Regions from separate parts of the Turicibacter sp. genome, predicted to be linked through region 4. Evidence: riboswitches for the same ligand, from Rfam matches in the RefSeq annotation. Region 4 holds a riboswitch; each other region holds the start of a gene.

Region 1 (3,219 bases), on a different contig from region 4:
ATTAATATTGGTGCTTGTAATCACTGAAGCTAAATAGCCTCCAGCATCTAAGGCTCCAACTAGTTCACAAATCGCCCAAGCTAATAATAAAATTCCAATCGCTCCAAACATAGAGCGAGCTCCTATCATAAAAGCTTTTAAAAAATCAGGTAGTGTGACTTCTTTGTTTAAAACATGACGATAAGCCAGTCCCATTGAAACGATTAATCCAGCCATTCCTCCATAACGAAGTGCTTTAGAGAGAGCGATGTTGTCAAGGACGGTGAAGAAGAAGTTAAACTCAGGATCAGTGACTGATTGTGCCCCTTGAATTCCGGTGATAGCCATTGTTCCAACCGTGACAATAATTAAGGTTAGAATAGGAAGAATTAAGTCCCAAATCGTTCCTTTTGAAGATTCAACATCTTTTTCATGAGGATTCGATAGTTCGCTGCCTACAATTGAGCTGTCGCTTCCTTGTAACGTGTCGGCTTCGTATTTTTTCATTAATCCAAGATTTAAGTTAAAGCGAATGACAACGAAGACCATGATGAGGGTTGTGATGACATAAAAATGATAAGGAATGGTCATTAAGAAGGCTGAGAAGGCACTGTAAGAAATGCCTGCTCCTGCTAAGATGACAGCCATAGAACCCATGATTCCAGTTGCCCAACTTGAAATGGGGGAAATGACACAAATAGGTGCTGACGTTGAATCAACGATATAAGCGAGACGAGCTCGCGATACTTTTTGTGCTTCGGCTAATGGTTTTGAGACATTTCCAACGACTAAAGCGTTGAAGTAGTCATCAACAAAAATCAGAATTCCTAAAATAGCAGCGGTATATTGTACCCCTTCGCGTGTTTGAACGCGACGAATAATGGCTTTTGTAAAAGCAGTGGCCCCTCCTGATAAGACGATATAGCCTGTAATAATACCTAGGGCGATTAAAAAGAAGATGATGGACATATTCCACTCATTTAAGAATCCGTAAAGTCCATCCTCTTCAATGACTAGAGAACTAAAAGTGATGAGTAGGGTTGAGATGGTATCTCCGATGCTAAATGCTGATAAAATTAAAGCAGCACAGATGACACCGACTCCTAGTGATAAGATAACGCGACGTGTGATGATAACCAAAAGAATTGTGAGGATTGCCGGAATTAAGGCATAGATGGTTCCAACCATTTTCATTCTCTCCTTTTATATTGAACTTTGATTGAATCATCTCGTCCGGCTCTGAAAGTTATAAAAAAAAGAGCAATGCAGAGTTAAACTCATACATTGCTCAATAATGGGGTAGCTAAAAAAAGATCCCTTAGTGATACACGTATTATTTAACTCTCCGATCATTAGTTCTCCACTACCATAGGCAGTGACAGTGTTAGACTTCTTCAATCTAACCCCAGCAAAAAATAGCGGACACTATTTTCACTTCGGCATGGATACCTTTTAGAATTTGTCTTAGACGTCACTCTCGAAATTCCTACTCTTTAGCCATGCACCTCTAACTCATCAAAGAGAACAGAGACGTATTCAATTATCCCTATTGTAGCATCTTTTATTGTAGAGTCAATATGAATTGTTATAAATAAGTAAAAATGGTATAAAATTACGTATCATTGCAACATAATAAATGAAAGATCATCATCTCAGTGTATTTATTGCGAATAAGAGAGGATTTTGTCAACTATCTGCGAATAAGATATGTAAAATAATCACGAATGTGGTAAGATAAAGGGTAGCTTAAAAGCATTGGAGGTTTTTTTTATGAATATGTCACCTTTAAAGGTTGGTCAAGAATTTTTAGTGACGATTAAACGCATCGGGATTAACGGTGAGGGAATCGGTTATTATAAAAAACAAGCGGTGTTCATCCCAGGAACATTAGTTGGGGAAGAAGTTGTGGCAACTTGTACACGTGTAGCAGGTGGTTATGCAGAAGCAGAATTAGTACGCGTTAAGAAAAAATCAAGACATCGTTGTCAACCAGCTTGTGAGGTTTATGGACAATGTGGTGGATGTCAATTACAACATATGACCTACCCGGAACAATTGCGTATTAAACGCGATGCCATTTGGCAAGCGGTTGAACGTTACACCAATTTAGATCCTGAAGAATTAGATATCCGTCCAACGATGGGAATGGATAATCCATATAATTATCGTAACCGTGCTCAAATGCCAGTTGGGTATGATGAAGATGGTGTGATGGTCGGATTCTATAGCATGAACTCACGAGAGTTAGTAAATGTCACAGATTGTGAGGTTCAATACGAAGAAATCAACAAAGTCGTGAATCACGCGGTTGATTTATTAGATGATTATAAAGTTTTTGCGTATGCACCCAAAACGAAAAAAGGAACAGCTCGTCACATTGTCGTTCGTCGTGGATATCGAACAGGTGAGATTCAAGTGACGTTTGTATTAGCGAATAAAGACTTCAAGAAGATGTATTCTTTAGCGCTTGATTTAATGAAGTATTGTCCTGAAGTGAAGTCAGTTTATGTCAACTATAATTCTGATGACACGCATGAAATCTTTGGACCAGATATGATTAAAGTAGCGGGAGAAGATTTCATTACAGATCGTTTAGGTAAATTTAAATTTAATTTATCACCACGCGCTTTCTATCAATTAAATCCAGAACAAACAGTGAAGTTATATAATCAAGTGAAGTATGCTGCTTCTTTAACAGGAACTGAAAAAGTGGTAGATGCTTACTGTGGAGTTGGAACGATTGGTCAATGGGTGGCTGATCAGGCAAGTGAAGTACGTGGGGTGGATATTACTCGTGCGGCTATCATTGATGCGAAAGCAAATGCAAAATTAAATAACATTGATAATACGTATTATGCGGTTGGTAAAGCAGAGTCAATCGTGCCAAAATGGGCAAATGAAGGGTTCAAACCAGATGTGGTTATCGTCGATCCACCTCGTACGGGAATGGGGCCTGAGTTAATTGAGATGTTAAAACGTGTCCAACCAAAACGTATTGTCTACGTATCATGTAATCCATCAACGTTAGCTAAAAACTTAAAAGAGTTAACAAAAAAATACCGAGTAGATTATATTCAACCGATTGATATGTTCCCTCAAACATCTCATGTTGAAGCGGTTGTTCGTTTAACTCGTATGGATAAATCAGAAAAAGTAAAAAAAGATTCACGTCGTTAATTTAGGAGACTGAATCGACATCATAAATTTTATCTTAAGCGTCATAAAAGATAATTTTATAAG
Region 2 (3,219 bases), on a different contig from region 4:
AAAAGGAAAGTATGCCCGTTTAATTAATGGAACGCGTCCTAAAATAAATACTAAAGGGATTATCCGTTTAGTGGCTGCTAGACATCCCTTAATTGATCAAAAGTCTGTTGTGGCTAATGACATCGAACTTGGAGATGAGTATACGACGATTGTAATCACAGGTCCAAACACAGGGGGGAAAACTGTTACGTTAAAAACGGTGGGATTACTAACGTTGATGGCACAAGCAGGTCTTTTAATTCCGGCACACGAGTCATCACAATTGGCTATTTTCGATCATGTTTTTGCTGATATTGGAGACGAACAAAGTATTGAACAAAGTTTATCAACGTTCTCATCTCATATGACAAATATCGTTAAAATTATGGAACGTTTAACAGTGAATAGCTTGATTTTATTTGATGAGCTAGGGGCAGGAACCGATCCGAAAGAAGGCGCATCACTTGCTATTTCGATTTTAAATTATGTTAAGGTTCGAGGAGCGCGTACGATTGCGACGTCGCATTACCCTGAGCTTAAGGCCTATGCTTATGAGCAAGATGATGTGATTAATGCATCGGTTGAATTTAATGTTGAGACGCTTTCCCCAACGTATCGTTTACTTGTTGGAGTACCTGGACGTTCAAATGCCTTTGAGATTTCAAAACGTTTAGGATTAAAAGAGGCCATTTTAAATCAAGCTCGTTCATATGTTGAAAGTGAACGAACAGAAATGACGGATTTAATTACAAAACTTGAGGATCGTGGATTACAATTAGATCAGGAGATTCAACATCTTCAGCAACAAAATACATTAGTTGAAGAAATGAAAAAAGAATATGAGCAAAAACTGGCAAAATTTGAGGCAGAACGTGAAAAAGTCTTAGAGGATATCAAAAAAGAAGCATTTGAAAGTGTTCGCCAAGCAAAAGAAGAAGCAGAACAAATTGTGATGGATTTACGTCGAGCGAAAAAAATGGCTGATTTATCAATGAAAGATCATGAGTTAACAGAAAAATTGACGTCATTAAAGAAAGCAGAGGCGAAACAAGCAGAGCAATTTAAGAAAAAGGCTCAAAATAAACAGCCGTTAAAACCAGGTGATGAAGTGATGGTTTTATCTTTAAATCGTCAAGGTGAACTGATTGAGCAAACCAAAAATGGAGAATGGATGGTTCAACTGGGTATGATGAAAGTGAACATTAAACCTGAAGATCTTCAATATTTACGTAAATCGGTTCAGAAAAAGGAAACAAAAAAAGGGCAAATGGTTCATAAACGTAATAGCCATGTCGGAATTCAATTGGATTTACGAGGAGAACGCTATGAAGATGCTATGTTAATGCTTGATAAATACTTTGATGATGTCTTATTGGCTGGATATCAAACGATTACGATTATTCATGGTCATGGAACGGGAGCTCTTCGCCAAGGGGTTCATAAATATTTAAAACAAAATAAACACGTTGCAAGCTTTAGATTTGGGGGAGCCGGTGAAGGTGGAACTGGAGCAACGGTTGTTGAATTAAAATAAGGGAGTCCTGTCTATCTCGAGTCAATCGGGATAGATTTTTTTGTGAAAATATATTTTTCAAAATAAAGTTTACATTATATGGAAATCATGTTATTTTATAAGAGGACAAAAAAAATCGTATAGAGGTAGCGTTGCATCAGAGTACAACAGGGAGCTGGCAAGTGAGGAAATGTTGGAAAGGTAATCATCGCCGAAAGTTTCGTATTGGCAAATACGTCACTTGGGGTTGCAGGAAATACCTGTAACACTCCTTCAGTTTTGAAGAGGAGCTATTAAACAGAGGACTTTTTTTCAGTCGTGTTAATAGCACGACTTTTTTTGTTACAATCAATTTTAATCAAAGGGGAGATTTTAATATGAGAAAATTAGTTGTAACGTTAGCAGGATGTATTTTGCTTGCAGGATGTAGCGGGAATGCTACAAGTAATTCAAAAGATACGTTTACGGTTGGAATGGAATGTAATTATGCTCCGTTTAACTGGCAAACGTCAGCACCAACACAGACAAGTGTATCAATTGGTGGAGCAGGATTTTGTGATGGATACGATGTGAGAATTGCAAATGAAATTGCAAAGAGCATGGAAAAAGAGTTAGTGATTAAAAAATTAGAGTGGGATGGTTTGCAATTATCACTAGAATCGGGAGAAATTGATGCGATTATTGCTGGGATGACCGCTAATGAGGAACGTGAACAAGGAATTGATTTTACGACACCTTATTTTGAATCAGAAATGGTACTGATTGTTCGTGCAGACGATGATTTAGTTCATGCAACATCTATTCAAGATTTTAGTGGTAAAAATGTGATTGGACAGATGAATACTAATTATGATACGGTAATTGACCAAATTGAAGGGGTGAATCACTTAACACCTAAATCTTCTTATCCTGAGTTAGTGGTCTCTTTACAATCAAATGAAGCAGATGCTATTACGGCTGAATTACCCGTTGCCGAAGGGGTCATTCAAGCTAATCCAGATTTGACTATTGTTCACTTTGCAGAAGGTAAAGGATTTGATATTGATACATCTGTTTCAATTGGATTAAAAGAAGGCAGTCGTGGTACAGAGTTCTTTAATCAAGTTCAATCTGCTTTAGATAATATTTCAGATTCGACTCGAAATGAATGGATGACAGAATCTCGCGAAAGTGCGCCAACAGGTGAATAATTATGATGTTCTTAACCACTCAAAATGGCTTTTTAAATAAATCATTTTCTTTATTTGTTAAAAATTTTGATTTGTTCATGTATGGAATTAAAATGACACTCATTTTAGCTTTTTTAGGAACGATGTTAGGCTTAGTTATTGGGTTAGTTCTAGGGGGATTGCGTGCGATTACAATTGAACCAAGAGACTTAAAAAGTGTAAAAGTGTTAAAAAAAATGATGCACTGTTTGATAGGTCTTTACGTTTGGTTTTTTAGAGGGACTCCAATGATGGTGCAAGCGATGTTTTTATATCATGCTTTACGTCCTATTCTAGGGTGGAGTTCATTAACTGCAGGGATTGTGATTATTTCGGTTAATACTGGGGCTTATATGGCAGAAATTATCCGTTCAGGTATTCAGTCAGTGGATAAAGGGCAACTTGAAGCCGCTAGAAGTATTGGAATGACCGCTTTTCAATCGATGATGTACATTATCTTACCTCAGGCGATTAAAAACGCCTTTCCTTCTATTGGAAATGAATTTATTGTGAATATTA
Region 3 (3,219 bases), on a different contig from region 4:
CAAGATGTTGCAAATTTATGTCAAATTGTTATTTTAGCAGTTAAGCCATATTTATATCCCGCTATTATTGATGAAATTAAAGAAAGTATTCATAAAGAAACCATTATTGTGAGTATTGCAGCAGGACCAACACTTCAAATGATTGAGGACTATTTTCAAAAAAGTATTAAGGTAGTTCGTACAATGCCAAACACACCAGCACAAGTCGGTGAAGCGATGTCAGCAATTATACCAAATCGCAATGTTACAGAAAATGAGTTAAATCAAGTGATTGCTATTTTTAATAGTTTTGGAAAATGTGAAGTGGTGTCTGAAGTATTAATTGATTCCGTTATTGCTGTGAGTGGATCATCACCTGCTTATGTTTATATGATGATTGAAGCAATGGCTGATGCTGCTGTTTTACAAGGGATGCCACGAAATCTTGCTTACGAATTTGCTGCACAAGCAGTGCTTGGAGCGGCGAAAATGGTACTAGAAACAGGGATGCATCCAGGGGGATTAAAAGATCAAGTTTGTTCACCAGGTGGCACAACAATTGAGGCAGTTGCTAAATTAGAACAAGAGGAATTTAGAGCAAGTATTATGAATGCTATGGAAGCTTGTGCAAAGAAATCTAAAAAAATGAGTAAATAAAAAAGACACGCTTTAAAACTAGCGTGTCTTTATAGGCTATTTATATAATTTATCTTCTTTTTTCTCAAATTTTTTTTCCTCATGATGTTGTTCTTTATGATGAATTTCCATTTCATGAATTTTTTCTTTAATACTCATTAAGGCCATCTCATTTTTAAAAATTTATTATAGTTAGCTCTCTATAGTGTATTTATTAAAAAAATATAAAATAGAAATTTTATTGGATAGTTACATAAATTTACACTTGCAAAAGAATAGAATATAGTTTATGATTTAATTAATTAAAAAATAAATAGGTTTTAGATAGAGGTGCGGTAACTAAGAGTACTATTGAAGAGTGAAGACGTAGACGCAATAGGAAAGGAGTTCTCGCCGAAGCCTATCATCGATACTTTAAGGTGATAGAGCTGGTGTTATGTAAAATATACTTAACACTGTCACAAAATATTTTGTGGTGAGCTATCATTTAAGATGAATGCATTGTATATCGATTAAATGATATATTAAAATTCAAAGTCTTGAGTGATTTGCTCAAGGCTTTTTTTTATTAAAGCCAACCATAAAAATTGTGGAGGGCTATCATTTGAGCATTCAAAAGTAAACGCACGTTATGTGATTATTTCTGAAAAGTCTTGAGTGATACTCAAGACTTTTTTTATTGTGAAGCTCTTGCACCTCATACCATCCAAGAAAAGATGGGGACAATGCTTTATTGGATGTTAAAAACCTGAAGGGAGATTAATATATGTTAAGTCTTAGAAGAGCCAGAAGTATTGAAACTGAGGCAGGTGCGAAAAAAGAATTTAAAGTACCACATACGCTAGTTATTATTTCTTTTATCTTAGTCATCGTTGCCGTAGCAACATGGATATTACCAGCTGGGATGTATGAGCGAGTGGTTAATGATTTAGGTCGAACAGTCGTTGTGGATGGATCGTTCCAATACATCGAGCAATCACCGCAAGGATTATTTAGTTTATTACAAGCTCCATTAGAAGGAATTGTAGGAGCTTCAGAAATTATTGCCTTTTTATTTATCGTAAGTGGAGCAATTGCTATTATTACAAAAACACGTGCAATTGATGCTGGAATTACAAGTGCCGTTAAATCGTTCCATGGAAAAGAGATGTTAATGATTCCGTTTATTATGGGATTATTCTCATTAGGTGGCGCAGTTTTTGGAATGACGGAAGAGGCAATTCCATTTATTGCAATGTTGATTCCACTTTGTTTAGCTTTAGGTTATGACAGTATTATGGCGATGGCTATTTCTTATGTTGGATGTATTGTTGGTTTTGCTACAGCAATGATTAATCCATTCTCAGTAGGGGTTGCTCAAAGTATTGCAAATGTTCAAGCTGGATCAGGTGTGGGATTCCGTACTCTAATTTGGGCAGTTACAACTTTAGCATCTATTCTATTCTTAATGTGGTATGGTCGTCGTATCAAACGTAATCCAGAATTAAGTCCCGTTTATGAAATTGATCAGTCACGTCGTGAAGCATTAAAAGAATCAACTGAAGAACATATCGAGTTTACAGTAAGACATAAAATTATTTTATCTTCGATTTTAGTTTGTTTAGCTGGAATTGTCGTTGGAGTACTAAAATTTGATTTTGCTATTCCAGAAATCGCGGCTTTATTCTTAGCTACAGGAATCGTGGCAGGATTTATTGGACGTTTAAGTTTTGATGATATGGCAACATCGTTTGTAAGTGGAGCAAAAGATATGATTGGAGCAGCTATTGTGGTTGGATTTGCTCGTGGAATCGTGATTCTTGCACAAGATGGTCAAATTATTGATACAATTCTTTACCAATTATCAAACTTCATCGGTCAATTACCTTCGTTAATTGCGGGATATGTCATGTTCTTTGTTCAAATGTTTATTAACTTCTTTATTTCATCAGGTTCAGGACAAGCAGCTTTAACAATGCCGATTATGGCGCCACTTGGTGAGTTAGTTGGAATTACACCGCAAACATCAATTTTAATTTTCCAATTTGGTGATGGATTCTCAAATGCGATTTTCCCAACAAGTGCAGTCTTAATGGCTTGTTTGGGGGTAGCAGGTATCCCATGGTCAAAATGGATTAAATGGATTTTACCACTACAAGTTATCTTTGGAGTAATTGCTATTATCTTTATTACAATTGCTATTTTAATGGGTTGGTCATAATATTAATTTTGCTAGGCATTTTCTTTATAGAGAATGCCTAGTAAACTATAGTTGAACTTAAAATGAAAAATGAATTAGAATAAGAAGAAATCTATCAATAGATTTTTGTATACAGGAGGGGCATTATGAAAGAACAATTATTGCAAATTAGTGAAGAGCTTAAACAAAGATTATGGGAAATGAGTGACTATATTCATGATCATCCTGAGCTTGGAAACCAAGAGTTCGAAGCTGTAAATACATTAACTTCATTTTTAAAAGAACATAATTTTTCAGTTGAAGTAGGTGTTGCAGGATTAGAAACAGCATTTACAGCGGTTTACGATAGTAAAAAACCTGGATTATCTGTCGCTTATTTATGTGAGTATGATGCATTACCTGATTTAGGTCATGGATGCGGTCAT
Region 4 (3,219 bases):
TTCAGCGACTATTTTTTTAGCAATATTTTTGATTTTATCCGTACTTGCAACTGATGTGCCGCCATATTTATGCACTAAAATCCCCATTTAATTCCCCTCCTGTTTACCTCTTTAAACTTCTAGTGATAGAAGTTCTTCATATGTTTGACGACGACAAATTAATTGAGCCTCACCATCTTTCACAGCAACAACTGCTGCTTTTGGAATTTTATTATAATTTGAGGACATGGAATAACCATAAGCACCTGTTGAGGTGATAATCAAAATGTCCCCACTTTCAATCTTATTTACGTCAACGTCAGTTATTAAGATATCCCCACTTTCGCAACATTTTCCGGCAATCGTAACATGACGCTCGTTTCCTGATTCCATCCAATTTGCAATGGCACATTCATAAACCGCTTGATATAAAGAAGGCCTAATATTATCTGTCATTCCTCCATCGACACTAACATAAGTTCTAACATCTTTAATATCTTTCATTGACCCAACCGTATATAAAGTACTTCCTGCATTGGCAACAATTGAGCGCCCTGGTTCAATAATCAATCTTGGAATATCTATTTGTAAAGTTTCGCAAACCGTCTGGGCTTTTGTTAAAATTGCCTCACAAAACTGTGCAATCGATTTAGGTGCATCCTTCTCTGTGTAATAAACGCCGACTCCTCCACCTAAATCAACATCAGTAATCTCAAATCCAAATTGCTCTTTAATATCTTTTACGAGTGTCATCATAATCTCAACTTCATCTAAAAAGGGATTCACATCAAAAATTTGTGATCCAATGTGCGCATGCAAACCAATTAAATTTAAATGCTCATACTTATGAAACACTTCAAGACATCTTTGTAAGTCCCCATTCGATAAGGTGAATCCAAATTTCGAATCGATTTGTCCTGTTTTAATGTAGTCGTGTGTATGTGCTTCGATACCAGGTGTAATTCTTAAATAAACATTTTGTTGTTTACCACGTTTATGACACATTGTATTTAGCGTCTCTAGTTCATAGTAATTATCAACTACAAAAACACCGACACCATACTCTAAGCCCATGTTGATTTCATCAAATGTCTTATTATTACCATGAAACAAAACATGATCCATTGGAAAATCAGCTTTATAAGCAGTATACAGTTCACCACCAGATACAACATCAAGATAAAGCCCCTCTTCTTTAATCAGGTGACACATGTAAAGTGGCAAGAAAGCTTTTCCGGCATAAGCCACACGATTCCCTCGCTCCTCAACTTTAAAATGCTTCCTATAATCTTTGCAATTTTGTCTAAGTAGTGCTTCGTCAAAGACATAAAGTGGTGTTTGATAAGTGTTAACCAATGTTTGACAACTTACCCCTCCAATAAATAATTGTTGATTTTCAATGTTCATTGTTCCATGTAGTTTCATCCTAGACTCCTTTTTTCATTTTGATAAGGCACTAAAAAAGCCCCTCGAATACATTCAAGGGGCCTTTAATATACCGAAAAATCGGTTGGGATATCCTCAAATGTAGCACACCACAAAGTGATTTTTGTGACAGTGATGCATATCTTTTATGCACCCCCAGAGAATTAACCTTAAAGCGTCAGTTAATCTCTTCGGCGAATCTTCCTTTCCCAATAAGTCATCGCGCTTACCTCGTTATTAGTACTCTTAAGCCTTCGCAACCTCTACGTTTTAATGATGGTTTGAATAAGCACGTTTCATCATGCTTAATACTATTTAATTGTGAATTCTCTTTATTTTATGTCAATCATCCCCCCTTTATTCCGTTTGGATGTCATATTTTAGTATTAGAAAAAAAGTTATCCTCAATTAGGAGGATAACTTTTTCATCTTAAGCGACTTCAATTTCATTTGTATCGTACTGTTTTTCATTATCTAACTGGTGTTTAAAGACAAATCGGAAAATATATCTAACAAAGGGTTGAACAAAGAAAATTTGAGTAAAGAAAGCAAAGGGTAAGTTAATCACAATATTTTGGAACCAAGTAGCAATTAGTTCGCTTGTGAAACCGTGGAATAAAATAGTTGAAACTAATGACATTAAGGGACACATGAAGACAATAGTCGAGCAAATAAATACGGTTGTAATAATCACTTGGCTATCTTTTTTGAAATCAATCATACTAAAAGCAAGTTTTTCTGAAAGAGGACCTGCAATAAATATTTCAATAAGTAAGGCGAAGATGAATTCAATCGGAACGATTTTTAAAGAAGTAACAAAGACTTGATTTGACATTCCTCCCATTTCAATGGCTACGTTATAAAAGACGAATAAATGAACTGTAATAAAAACAGTTAGTACAGCAAAGAATAATTTTTGAATTTTTGTTTTTGGCATAGTATCTTTCCTTTCTTTTCGTAAAAGAACGCAAAAAAAGACACACGAAGTCACCTTGTACCGTAATCAGATTTACGTGCAAAGCACTACATGTGTCGTTTGTTCTAGTTCATTATTTAATTTTTTATAATTAGATTTTAACTCATTTAGAGACAAAAAGTCAATTATTTTATCGAATTCAATCATTTAAAGATACATTTTGAAAACGACTTTTGTAGTATGTTATACTTAATTAAAATCAGTTTTTTTGACAGCGAGGTTTTAGCATGACAATCGTTCACTCTTCAGAGGAGTTTCGAGAAGCGGTCCTTTATGAGTTAAATTTCAAGGCATTCCAAGAGAAGTATTGTAAAATTTTCAAAGATATTGAACATCCTGAAAATGGCTATTTCTTATTATACGAACGCCCTGGTTATTATGAGTTCGGGATTGCTGATTATACGATTCCCCATCATTTTACATTAAATTTTGATAACCCACAGCGACTTGTTCGATTTGGAACGGTTCACAAAGGGACAACAGAATTTCAAATTGATAATCAACCCATTTCTTCTTTTAAACCTTCTTCTTTTTTCGTTGTAGAAAAAGATTTAAAAGGGAAGCAGAATTGGACAAAAGGACAACATTTTCATGGTGCAGAAATCACGATTTATGAAAATTATTTCAATGATGTGATTCGCCCTTTATTAAAAAATGATTTTGATTTTGAGCGATTTGCAACAAACTATACGTATAATTATCTTCCACTTGAAGTCATGTCTATTTTACAAACAATGCAAACTTTATCCAACAAAAATATGCTCGATTCCTTAATGCTTGAAAGTTGTATTTTACAATGTATTTCGTTGATTATTCAGACAGTCGAGGAATCTGATGAT

Evidence for each region. Region 4 has a riboswitch for lysine ahead of lysA (diaminopimelate decarboxylase). Riboswitches for the same ligand answer to the same signal wherever they lie in the genome.
Region 1: linked by a shared signal. The riboswitch ahead of J6D32_RS01875 (Na+/H+ antiporter NhaC family protein) and the one ahead of lysA (diaminopimelate decarboxylase) in region 4 are both predicted to bind lysine.
Region 2: linked by a shared signal. The riboswitch ahead of J6D32_RS08460 (transporter substrate-binding domain-containing protein) and the one ahead of lysA (diaminopimelate decarboxylase) in region 4 are both predicted to bind lysine.
Region 3: linked by a shared signal. The riboswitch ahead of J6D32_RS01380 (YfcC family protein) and the one ahead of lysA (diaminopimelate decarboxylase) in region 4 are both predicted to bind lysine.

Annotation. Positions count from the first base shown of each region.
Region 1 is NZ_JAGAVR010000011.1:10,944-14,162, forward strand. It holds gene J6D32_RS01875 (Na+/H+ antiporter NhaC family protein) at 1-1,167, opposite strand, end outside; lysine riboswitch at 1,325-1,497, opposite strand; gene rlmD (23S rRNA (uracil(1939)-C(5))-methyltransferase RlmD) at 1,750-3,156, shown strand.
Region 2 is NZ_JAGAVR010000065.1:17,826-21,044, forward strand. It holds gene J6D32_RS08455 (endonuclease MutS2) at 1-1,513, shown strand, start outside; lysine riboswitch at 1,626-1,793, shown strand; gene J6D32_RS08460 (transporter substrate-binding domain-containing protein) at 1,870-2,682, shown strand; gene J6D32_RS08465 (amino acid ABC transporter permease) at 2,685-3,219, shown strand, end outside.
Region 3 is NZ_JAGAVR010000008.1:78,618-81,836, forward strand. It holds gene proC (pyrroline-5-carboxylate reductase) at 1-636, shown strand, start outside; lysine riboswitch at 933-1,106, shown strand; gene J6D32_RS01380 (YfcC family protein) at 1,382-2,815, shown strand; gene J6D32_RS01385 (M20 family metallopeptidase) at 2,941-3,219, shown strand, end outside.
Region 4 is NZ_JAGAVR010000120.1:19,632-22,850, forward strand. It holds gene J6D32_RS12925 (aspartate kinase) at 1-87, opposite strand, end outside; gene lysA (diaminopimelate decarboxylase) at 112-1,404, opposite strand; lysine riboswitch at 1,500-1,678, opposite strand; gene J6D32_RS12935 (DUF2798 domain-containing protein) at 1,835-2,341, opposite strand; gene J6D32_RS12940 (helix-turn-helix transcriptional regulator) at 2,608-3,219, shown strand, end outside.